Regions from separate parts of the Nonomuraea sp. NPDC050394 genome, predicted to be linked through region 3. Evidence: riboswitches for the same ligand, from Rfam matches in the RefSeq annotation. Region 3 holds a riboswitch; each other region holds the start of a gene.

Region 1 (3,264 bases), on a different contig from region 3:
TGCCGCCCGGGTCGAACGGCTTGCCGCAGAGCAGCTTGCCGCCGAACGCTTCGTAGGACATCAGGTGGCTGTGCGCGTCGATGAAGCCGCTCACGGGCTGCTCGCTGCGGGATAACGCGGGGGCGGGTAACGCGAGCAGGGCGATGGCGACCAGGACGGCGAGTATGCGGCTGATCACGCCCTCAGCGTGGGCTCCTTACAGACGCCAGTCAAGACCCAATATGAGTCCTACTCGCTATTTTGGGTCCGCCGGATCCAGATAGACCTCACCGCCCCTTTCGGTGAACTCCACCGCCTTCTCCGCCATGCCCGCCTGGATGGCCGCGGAGTCCGTCAACCCATGCTCCTCCGCATATTTCCGGACATCGTGGGTGATCTTCATCGAACAGAACTTCGGCCCGCACATACTGCAGAAATGCGCGGTCTTGGCGGGCTCGGCCGGGAGCGTCGCGTCGTGGAACGACCGGGCCGTCACCGGGTCCAGCGACAGGTTGAACTGGTCCTCCCAGCGGAACTCGAAGCGGGCGTCCGACAGCGCGTCGTCCCACTCCTGCGCCCGGGGATGCCCCTTGGCGAGGTCGGCGGCATGGGCCGCGATCTTGTAGGTGATGACGCCGGTCTTGACATCGTCCTTGTCCGGCAGGCCCAGATGCTCCTTGGGGGTGACGTAGCAGAGCATGGCGGTGCCGTACCAGCCGATCATCGCGGCGCCGATGCCCGAGGTGATGTGGTCGTAGCCCGGCGCGACGTCGGTCACCAGCGGGCCCAGCGTGTAGAACGGGGCGTCGTCGCAGATCTCGCGCTGCAGGTCCACGTTCTCCTTGATCTTGTGCATGGGCACGTGGCCGGGTCCCTCGATCATGACCTGCACGTCGTGCGCACGGGCGACCTTCGTCAGCTCGCCCAGCGTGCGCAACTCCGCGAACTGCGCCTCGTCGTTGGCGTCGGCGATCGAGCCGGGCCGCAGGCCATCGCCGAGCGAGAAGGCCACGTCGTAGCTCGCCAGCAGCTCGCACATCTCCCGGAAGTTCTCGTACAGGAAGCTCTCCCGGTGGTGGGCCAGGCACCACGCCGCCATGATCGAGCCGCCGCGCGAGACGATGCCGGTCTTGCGCCGCGCGGTCAGCGGCACGTACGCCAGCCGTACCCCCGCGTGCACGGTCATGTAGTCGACGCCCTGCTCGCACTGCTCGACCAGCGTGTCCCGGTAGACCTCCCACGACAGGTCGGCCGCCACGCCGCCGACCTTCTCCAGCGCCTGGTAGATCGGGACGGTCCCGATCGGCACCGGCGCGTTCCTGATGATCCACTCGCGGGTGGTGTGGATGTTGCGGCCGGTGGACAGGTCCATCACGGTGTCGGCGCCCCACCGCGTCGCCCAGGTCATCTTCTCCACCTCCTCGGAGATCGAGGAGGCGACCGCGGAGTTGCCGATGTTGGCGTTGATCTTCACGTGGAAGTTGCGGCCGATGATCATCGGCTCGCTCTCCGGATGGTTGACGTTGGCCGGGATGATCGCCCGCCCGGCCGCCACCTCCTTGCGGACGAACTCGCCGCTCACCCCCTCCCTGACCGCGACGAACTCCATCTCCTTGGTCACCACGCCCCGCCGCGCGTAGGCGAGCTGGGTCACGGGGGCCCCGGTGGCCCGCAGCGGCCTGCGCCCGTCGCCGGGGAAGACCTCGGTGTTCGCGCGGGCCCAGGCCTCCTGCTCCTTGAAGCCGTCGTCGATGGGCCGCACCTGGCGGCCGCCGTAGCGGGCGACGTCGCCGCGTTCGAGCACCCACACCTCCCGCAGCCGCGGCAGGCCCCGCGTGATGTCGGGGTTGTCCGGCCCCGAGGTGTCGTACAGCTCCACCGACGTCCCGTTCGACAGGTGCACCCGCCGCATGGGCACCCGCAGATCACCGAGATGGATCTTGGAAAAGCGCGCGTCACTCATCGCGCAAACTCCCTTCGCCGGCATTACCCGGATCAGGTTCTGGCGGTCGGCGGCTGCTCCAGCCGTCCTCTCAGCCCGTTGCACCGGGCTCCCGCGTTCGGACCGCGCCACCGTACCCCGGCGACCCGGGGTACGCACAAGACCCTTTACAGCGGCGGTTCGTCGATACGGCGCCTCTCCTCGTAGACCGTCGTCGTACGGCGCGCGTGCGGGTCCTCGTAGATCGGCTCCTCGATCACCCTGCGGGTAACGTGCATCCGGTACAGGCCGAACAGCAATCCGGCCAGACCACCGATCATGAGGACGACGCCGATCACATTGATGTCAAGACCGGCGAGGTCGAACTCGACCGCCCAGGTCAGGATCGCGCCGAGCATGATGAGGATGATGCCTCCGGCGATTGTCATAATGCACCTCCAGAGGAAACACCTATCCCCATGTCGAAGAACAAACCTGTCGTCGTGATCGGGCTCATGGGCTCGGGCAAGACGACCGTCGGCAAACTGCTGGCCCGCGAGCTCGGCGTGCCGCTCAGCGACAGCGACCCGTACCTGCGCGGCCGCTACGGCACCAGCGCCGCCGAGATCGCGAAGGCGGAGGGCGCGCACGTGCTGCACCAGAGGGAGGCCGAGCACGTGCTCCACGCGCTGACCGAGCCGCCCCAGGTGATCGCGGCGGCGGCCAGCACCGTGGAGGACCCGCGGGTACGCGAGGCGCTGCGCGCGGCCTTCGTGGTCTGGCTGGACGCCCCCGACGAGATCCTGGCCCAGCGGATGCGCTCGTCCGACCACCGCCCGGAGTTCTCGCCCTCCGCCATGCGGGCGCGGCGCGAGCCGTACTTCCTGCAGGTCGCCGACCTGCGGCTCGACGTCTCCACGGCCACCCCGGAAAACACGGCGACAACCATTTACGAGGCTCTATAAATTAGGGAAATGTTCGCGAACAAACCCACCCTCGCCGGTGATCGGGTCACCCTCGTACCCGTCGGGCCCGAGCACGTCGAGGGCCTGATCGAGCTCTGCGACGACCCCGAGGTCGCCAAGCTCACGGGCTCCCATACCCACAACGGGATCGCCCCCAAGGCGGCCCTGGAGTGGTACTCCACGCGAGGCGGCCACGAGGACCGGCTCGACCTGGCCATCATGGCCGCGGACGGGTACGTCGGCGAGATCGTGCTCAACGAGCTCGACAAGGACAACCTGTCGTGCAACCTGCGCATCGCGCTGGTCGGCGCGCGGGCGTTCGGCAAGGGTTACGGCACCGAGGCCATCCGGCTGGTGCTCGGCCACGCCTTCGCCACGACTCCTCTGCACCGCATCGAG
Region 2 (3,264 bases), on a different contig from region 3:
ACCGCCCCAGCCGGCGCGCAACAGGGTGTCCAGGTAGATGACGTCGGCGACGGCCAGGTCGACGACCAGCTCGCCCGCGCCGGGGACCGGGTCGGGCACCTCGACGGGCGTCAGGACTTCAGGGCCGCCGAACTCTCGCACGTGAATGGCTCTCATGCCCCCTACTCTTCAACCTCTAGCAAGGTTGAGGTCAAGCCAGGCGCGCGAAAAGACCGTCGAGCAGCGACGAGAGGCCGAACTCGAAGGCGTCGCCGCCGCCGGGGTAATCCGGTTCCAGGCGGGCCCGCAGGCGGGGGAAGCGCCGGGCGGTCTCGATCATCTCCGCCATCGCCTCGTCCATCCGCTTCTCCTCGTCGGCGCCCGCCCGGCGTACCTTCGCGCGCAGGGCCGACTCGGCCGCCTCTCCCTGCGCGGCGCCGATCACGAACATCAGGATCGACGCGGCGACCCGGTCGGCGGCGGCGGCGCCGAACCCGGCCGACTCGTGGATGGTCAGGCAGTGCTCGTCGTAGCGGGCCTTGTTGGGGCCGTAGATGACGTGGGTGCTCATGGCCGGGATCAGCCAGAAGTGGCGGACGACCATCTCGTGGGCGCCGCGGGCGAGTTCAGCGGCGGCCTCGCGCCAGCCCATGGCGACCGGATCGGGCAGCCCGATCTCGCCGAAGACGTGGTCGGCGGCCAGCTCGACGAGCCGGTCCTTGCTCTTGACGTGGTAGTACATGGCGGTCGCGGCGGAGTCGAGCTGGGCGCCGAGCCGCCGCATGTTCAGGCCGGCCACGCCTTCGGCATCCAGGACCTCGACGGCGGCCAGGACGATCTGCTCCTTGGTCAGCGACATACGGCCATCGTATTGCACTTAGTTCAACAACGCCCTACAGTTTTACTAAGTTCAAAAACGAGGAGACATCCATGAACGCCCGCATCGCCGCAGCGGTGATCCAGCTACTGACCGTGGTCCCGTTCCTGCTGGGGATCTACTCCGTGACCTTCTACGGCGCCGCCGCCCAGCAGGCCGCCGAGACCGAGATGGCCCGCCAGAACCAGCCTCTCGAACTGCTGACCCGGAACGGCATCAGCTTCGCCGGCAGCGAGGGCCTGGCGATCGTGATCATCGTCATCCTGGTGGCCCTGGCGGTGCTCAACCTGACCGGCAGGCGGATCGGCCGGATCCTTTCCTGGATCTTCCAGCCGATCCTGCTCGTGCTCGGCGTCGTCATCATTCCCGGCCAGGTGTTCACGGCCCGCTTCCTGGAGCCGGTGCTGCCCGGCGTGGACACGCACGCGCTGGTCGCCGCGGCCCTGGACGCCATGCCCGCCTGGGCGACGGCCGCCAGCTGGGCCAAGCTCGTGCTCACCACCGCCGGCTCGGTCGCCGTGGTGGTGCTGCTGATCCGGGTGGCTAAAGCCACTTCGCGGTAGGCCAGGACTCCAGTTGCCAGGCGCTGTCCCAGAACATCCACTCGAACTCCGCCGCCTTCACGAAGGCGGCGCGCATCTGCTCCAGGAGCGCCGGGTCGGCCTCGGCGGCCAGGCGGTCGGTGATCTGCTTGGCCCGCGTGACCGACGCGGTATAGGCGGGATCGACGTAGGTGGCGATCCAGGCGCGGTACGGATGGGTCTCGGAGCTGCGGCCGACCAGCGCGGCGCCGACGTCCTCGTAGATCCAGAAGCAGGGCAGCACCGCCGCCGCCAGCACCGGGTACGGCGCCGACAGCGCGGTGGCCTGCAGCCAGGAGGAGTAGCCGAGGGCCGTCGGCGAGGTGGGCACGCCGGTCAGGTCGGCGGCCGTCAGGCCGTACTGCTCGATGTAGCCCTCGTGAAGGGTGCGCTCGGCGGCGATGGCGTCGTGGGCGGCCTGCGACCAGAAGGCCATTTCGTCCGGGTCAGCCGCCCTGACGGCCGCGGTGGCCAGGGCCTTGGCGAACGCCTCCAGGTAACGGGCGTCCTGGACGATGTAGAAGGCGAAGCGCTCACGGGAGAGCGTGCCGTCGCCCAGGGCGGTGTTGAACGGGTGCTCGTGGATGGCCCGCAGCAGGTCGGCGGTTTGGGCCCAGGCGTCGTCGGTGAACACGACAGTCCCTTCGCTAGTCCGAACTAGATCAGGTTCGACGGGTTTGGATCTCAGCCCTTGGCGGGCACCCCGCGTCGCGCGCTCACAGTAACAGCCGCCAGCGCGGTGAGTCCCATCAGGAGGGCGCCGAACCAGAGGGCACCGGTGATGGCCAGGTTGTCGGCCACGATCCCGCCGAACGCGGCGCCGAAGGCGATGGCCAGGTTGAAGACGGTGGTGTTCAGCGCGGTCGCCGCCTCGGCCGAGGCTCCGGCCCCTTGCAGGATCCAGGTCTGCACGGCCACGGGGGCGCCGCCGTAGGCCAGACCCCAGATCAGCAGGAGGATCGAGCCGGTCACCGGCGTGGTGCCGGCCAGCGGGAAGATCAGCATGATCACGGCCAGGGTCACGCTCAGCGTGATGACCCGGCGCCTGACGTTCCAGGACGAGCCGACGAAGGTGCCGATGACTCCGGCGACGCCGAAGCCGAGCAGGACCGGGCCGATCAGGTCGGCGGGCACGCCGGAGACGTTCTGCAGGATCGGGCTGATGAAGGTGAAGGCCGCGTACTGGCCGCTGACCACGAGGAACGTGGAGATGACGGCGGCGCGTACGACCGGGTTGCGGAACTGGCGCGGCAGCTCGCGCAGACGGACGGGGGCGGTGGCGGGAATCCTCGGCAGCAGCCACAGCAGCGCGCCGACCACCAGCAGGGCCAGCACGCCGACGGCGGCGAAGGCGACCCGCCAGTCGGTGAGCCCGCCGACGAGCGTCCCGGCGGGGACGCCGAGCACGTTCGCCGCGGTCGCACCGCCGAAGGCCAGCGAGGTGGCCCGCGCGACATGACGTTCCGGCACCAGCCGTACGGCGATGCCCGCCGCGAGGGCCCAGAAGCCGCCGATCCCGATGCCCACCAGGAACCGGGAGGCCAGCATGACGCCGAAGTTGGGCGCCACCACGGAGACCGCGTTGGCCACCACCATCAGGCTGAGCAACCCGATCAGCACGGTACGCCGGTCCAGCCGCCCGATCGCCACGGGCAGCAGGGGCGCGGTGGCGGAGGCGACCAGGCCGGGCACGGTCACCATGAGCCCGGCGGCGCCCTCGGAGATGTCCAGGGATCCGCCGATGGCGGTGAGCAGGCCCACGGGCAACTGCTCCACGGTGACCATGGCGAACGTGCCCACGGCCACGGCCGCCACGGCCAGCCATTC
Region 3 (3,264 bases):
GCCGCTGCCTCGCCGTACGCCGAGGAGCTTGTGGTCTTTGAGGAGCTGCTTGGCCCGCCCGATCGTGAGATCCAGGCGCGCGGCCACTTCGGGGAGAGTGAGCCACTCGCTGACGAGCTGGTCGGTCTCCCGGTCGATCTGTGCAACAGAAAGCGTCACGAAACCACAACTACCACATGGAGTGCTTGCTCAAACAACACAATCTCGTAGGGCCACATCCGGATCTACCAGGCGTTCCACATCAAGACGGGCGCCAGCCTCGATGAGACGGCGGCCCTGGACGAGGTCGCGGGGCCGGTCGGCGGCCAGCACGGCGGTGATCCGATCTTCCGCGGTCAGCCACACCGCCGACCACTTCAGCCCCTCGCGGTACACGACCCGGCCGCCCGCGGGGTGGTATCCGGCGTATTGCAGCATGTGACCGAACTGCTCCGACCAGAAGTACGGCACCGGGTCGTAGACCGCCTTCTCGCCCAGCAGCGTGGCGGCGGCCACGTCGGGAGAGTTGAGCGCGGTGTCCCAGTGCTCGACCCGCATCCTGGTCTGGAACCGGCGCGACCACCAGTTGGCGCAGTCGCCGACGGCCACCACGCCGGGCAGCGAGGTCCGCAGGTGCTCGTCGGTGACGACGCCGTTGTGCAGGTCGATGTCGGCGTCGGCGAGCCATTCGAGCACGGGGCGTGCGCCGATGCCGGAGACCACGACGTGCGCGGGCACGAACTCGCCGCCGACCAGCTCCACGCCGCCTTCGACGACCTCGCTGACCATCGTGTCGAGCCGCAGGTCGACGCCCTCGTACCAGGGCAGCGTGCGCGCGCCCATCTCGCCGATCGCGTGCGACAGCGGCGTTCCGGCCGCCTCGATCACGGTGACCACGCAGCCCGCCTTGCGCGCCGCGGTCGCCACCTCGGCGCCGATCCAGCCGGCGCCCACCACGGCCACCCGCGCGCCGGGCACCAGGGCGGCCCGCAGCACGTGGGCGTCGTCGAGCGTACGCAGCACGAGCTGGGGCCCCTCGCCCGGCAGCCGGATCGGCTCGGAACCCGTCGCGATCACCAGGCCGTCGTAGGGCAGCTCGCCCTCGGTGGTCTCCACCACGCCCTCACGCAGGCCCTTCGCGGCCACGCCCGGCCGGAAGTCGGCCCGCAGCGCGGCCAGGTCGGTGTCGACGAAGCTGTCGTCGCTCGTGCCCAGCAGCACCGCCTTCGACAGGGGCGGACGATCGTAGGGCCGGTGCCGCTCCTCGCCGAGGAGAGTGATCCTTCCTTCGAAGCCGCGCCCGCGCAGCGACTCGACACTGCGAACTCCGGCCAGGCCGGCTCCCACCACCACCACGTGATCCACGGTTCCGACCATACCGGGGTCATTCGTGGGAGTGCCTGCCGAGGCCGTAGGCTGGGACCGTAAGACGCGCGGGAGTCCGGCCTTAACCGGACTGAGAGGAAGGCTTCATCGGGCCTTCGACCGCAAGACACCTGATCCGGATCATGCCGGCGTAGGGAGCGGACATGCACGTGATCGTGGGCGGCGGCGTCGTCGGGCTCAGCGTGGCCTGGCGCCTGGCCCGCTCAGGACGGCCCGTCACCGTCGTCGACCCCGCGCCCGCCTCGGGCGCCACCCACGCCGCCGCGGGGATGCTCGCGCCGGTGAGCGAGGTCACGTTCACCGAGGAGCCGTTGCTGCGCCTGGGCGCGGCCTCCCTGGCGCGCTGGCCCGCCTTCGCCGCCGAGCTGACCGCCGACGCGGGGCTCGGTCCCGGGGCGCTCGACTACCGCGCCGACGGCACGCTCGACGTGGCCTTCGGCGCCGACGACCTGGCCGTCCTGGAGGAGACCGCGGGCTTCATGGAGAAGCTGGGGCTGCGGGTGGAACGGCTCAGCGGGCGCGAATGCCGCCGTCTGGAGCCCATGCTCGCGCCGTCGGTGCGCGGCGGCCTCCTGGCGCCCGACGACGCCTGGGTGGACCCGCGCAGGGTCGCCGGCGCGCTGCTGGCCGCCTTGGAGCGCCTCGGGGTCCCGATCGTGCGGGCGCGGGTGCGCGAGCTGCTGCGTGGCGATGAGGGCGTCCAGGGGGTACGGCTGAGCCCGGGTGACACCGGCGACGGGCCGCACCGGGAGACCGGCGGCGGGTCCTACCGGGAGGCCGGCGGCGGGCCGTACCGGGAGGCCAGTGACGGGCCGTACCCGGAGGAGCTGCGCGCCGAGCGGGTGGTGCTGGCGGCGGGGGCGTGGAGCGGCGCGCTGGCCCCGGTGCCGGTGCGGCCGGTGAAGGGCCAGATCCTGCGCCTGCGCTCGCCGCAACCGCTCCTGGGCAGGTGCGTGCGGGGCACGGTGCACGGCCTGCCCGTCTACCTGGTGCCGCGCGGCGACGGCGAGCTGGTCGTGGGAGCCACGCAGGAGGAGCTGGGGTTCGACACCCGGGTGACCGCGGGCGGGGTGTACGAGCTGCTGCGCGACGCCCGCGAGCTGGTGCCGGGGGTGAGCGAGCTGGAGCTGGCGGAGGTGGTGGCGGGGCTGCGGCCCGGCACGCCGGACAACCTGCCGCTCGTCGGGCCGGGTGGTGAGCCGGGGCTGCTGGTGGCCACCGGGCATCACCGGGGCGGGGTGCTGCTGGCCCCGCTCACGGCCGCCGTCCTCATGGGCGAGGAGCGCGAGCTGTCGTCGTTGTGCTCGCCCGCCCGGTTCGCGCCCTGAGCAGCGCTGCCGCCGAACCAGTCCCCGAACCAGCCACCGAACCGGCCGCCAACCCCACCTCCAACCCCACCTCCAAAATGTCCCAAAATTTCATCCCGAAGGGGGATATTTCATGAATGTGACGATCAACGGGGCCGCCCATGAGGTGCCCCTCGGGACGACGGTGGCGCAGGCCGTACGGACGCTGACCGACGCCACCAAGGGCGTCGCGGTGGCCGTGAACGACGAGGTGGTCACGCGCGGCTCGTGGGAGACCACGGCGCTGGCCGACCGCGACCGGGTCGAGGTGCTGACGGCGGTGCAGGGTGGATGAGCTGATCATCGGCGGGGAGAAGTTCGCCTCCCGCCTCATCATGGGCACCGGCGGCGCCCCCTCGCTGGACGTGCTCGACCAGGCGCTGGCCGCCTCGGGCACCGAGCTGACCACGGTGGCGATGCGGCGGCTCGACCCGTCGGCGCCCGGCTCCGTGCTCGACGTGCTGCGCGAGCGCGGCATCAAGGTGCTGCCCAACACCGCGGGATGCTTCACCGCGGGCGAGGCCGTGCTGACCGCCCGGCTGGCCCGCGAGGC

Evidence for each region. A riboswitch is a leader RNA that binds a small molecule or an ion and turns the genes downstream of it on or off. The one in region 3 is predicted to bind thiamine pyrophosphate.
Region 1: it holds a riboswitch for thiamine pyrophosphate, as region 3 does, so the genes downstream of both, thiC (phosphomethylpyrimidine synthase ThiC) here and thiO (glycine oxidase ThiO) in region 3, are expected to answer to the same signal.
Region 2: it holds a riboswitch for thiamine pyrophosphate, as region 3 does, so the genes downstream of both, ACIBKY_RS43000 (TenA family protein) here and thiO (glycine oxidase ThiO) in region 3, are expected to answer to the same signal.

Annotation. Positions count from the first base shown of each region.
Region 1 is NZ_JBITIO010000010.1:335,634-338,897, reverse strand. It holds gene ACIBKY_RS34860 (Coagulation factor 5/8 type domain-containing protein) at 1-178, opposite strand, end outside; gene thiC (phosphomethylpyrimidine synthase ThiC) at 236-1,942, opposite strand; TPP riboswitch at 1,935-2,047, opposite strand; gene ACIBKY_RS34850 (DUF6458 family protein) at 2,089-2,349, opposite strand; gene ACIBKY_RS34845 (shikimate kinase) at 2,380-2,865, shown strand; gene ACIBKY_RS34840 (GNAT family N-acetyltransferase) at 2,875-3,264, shown strand, end outside.
Region 2 is NZ_JBITIO010000015.1:208,825-212,088, reverse strand. It holds gene ACIBKY_RS43015 (zinc-binding dehydrogenase) at 1-156, opposite strand, end outside; gene ACIBKY_RS43010 (TetR/AcrR family transcriptional regulator) at 191-838, opposite strand; gene ACIBKY_RS43005 (hypothetical protein) at 910-1,419, shown strand; gene ACIBKY_RS43000 (TenA family protein) at 1,400-2,071, opposite strand; TPP riboswitch at 2,059-2,153, opposite strand; gene ACIBKY_RS42995 (MFS transporter) at 2,122-3,264, opposite strand, start outside.
Region 3 is NZ_JBITIO010000013.1:314,726-317,989, reverse strand. It holds gene ACIBKY_RS40395 (Rv2175c family DNA-binding protein) at 1-159, opposite strand, end outside; gene ACIBKY_RS40390 (NAD(P)/FAD-dependent oxidoreductase) at 190-1,344, opposite strand; TPP riboswitch at 1,403-1,519, shown strand; gene thiO (glycine oxidase ThiO) at 1,509-2,693, shown strand; gene thiS (sulfur carrier protein ThiS) at 2,806-3,006, shown strand; gene ACIBKY_RS40375 (thiazole synthase) at 2,999-3,264, shown strand, end outside.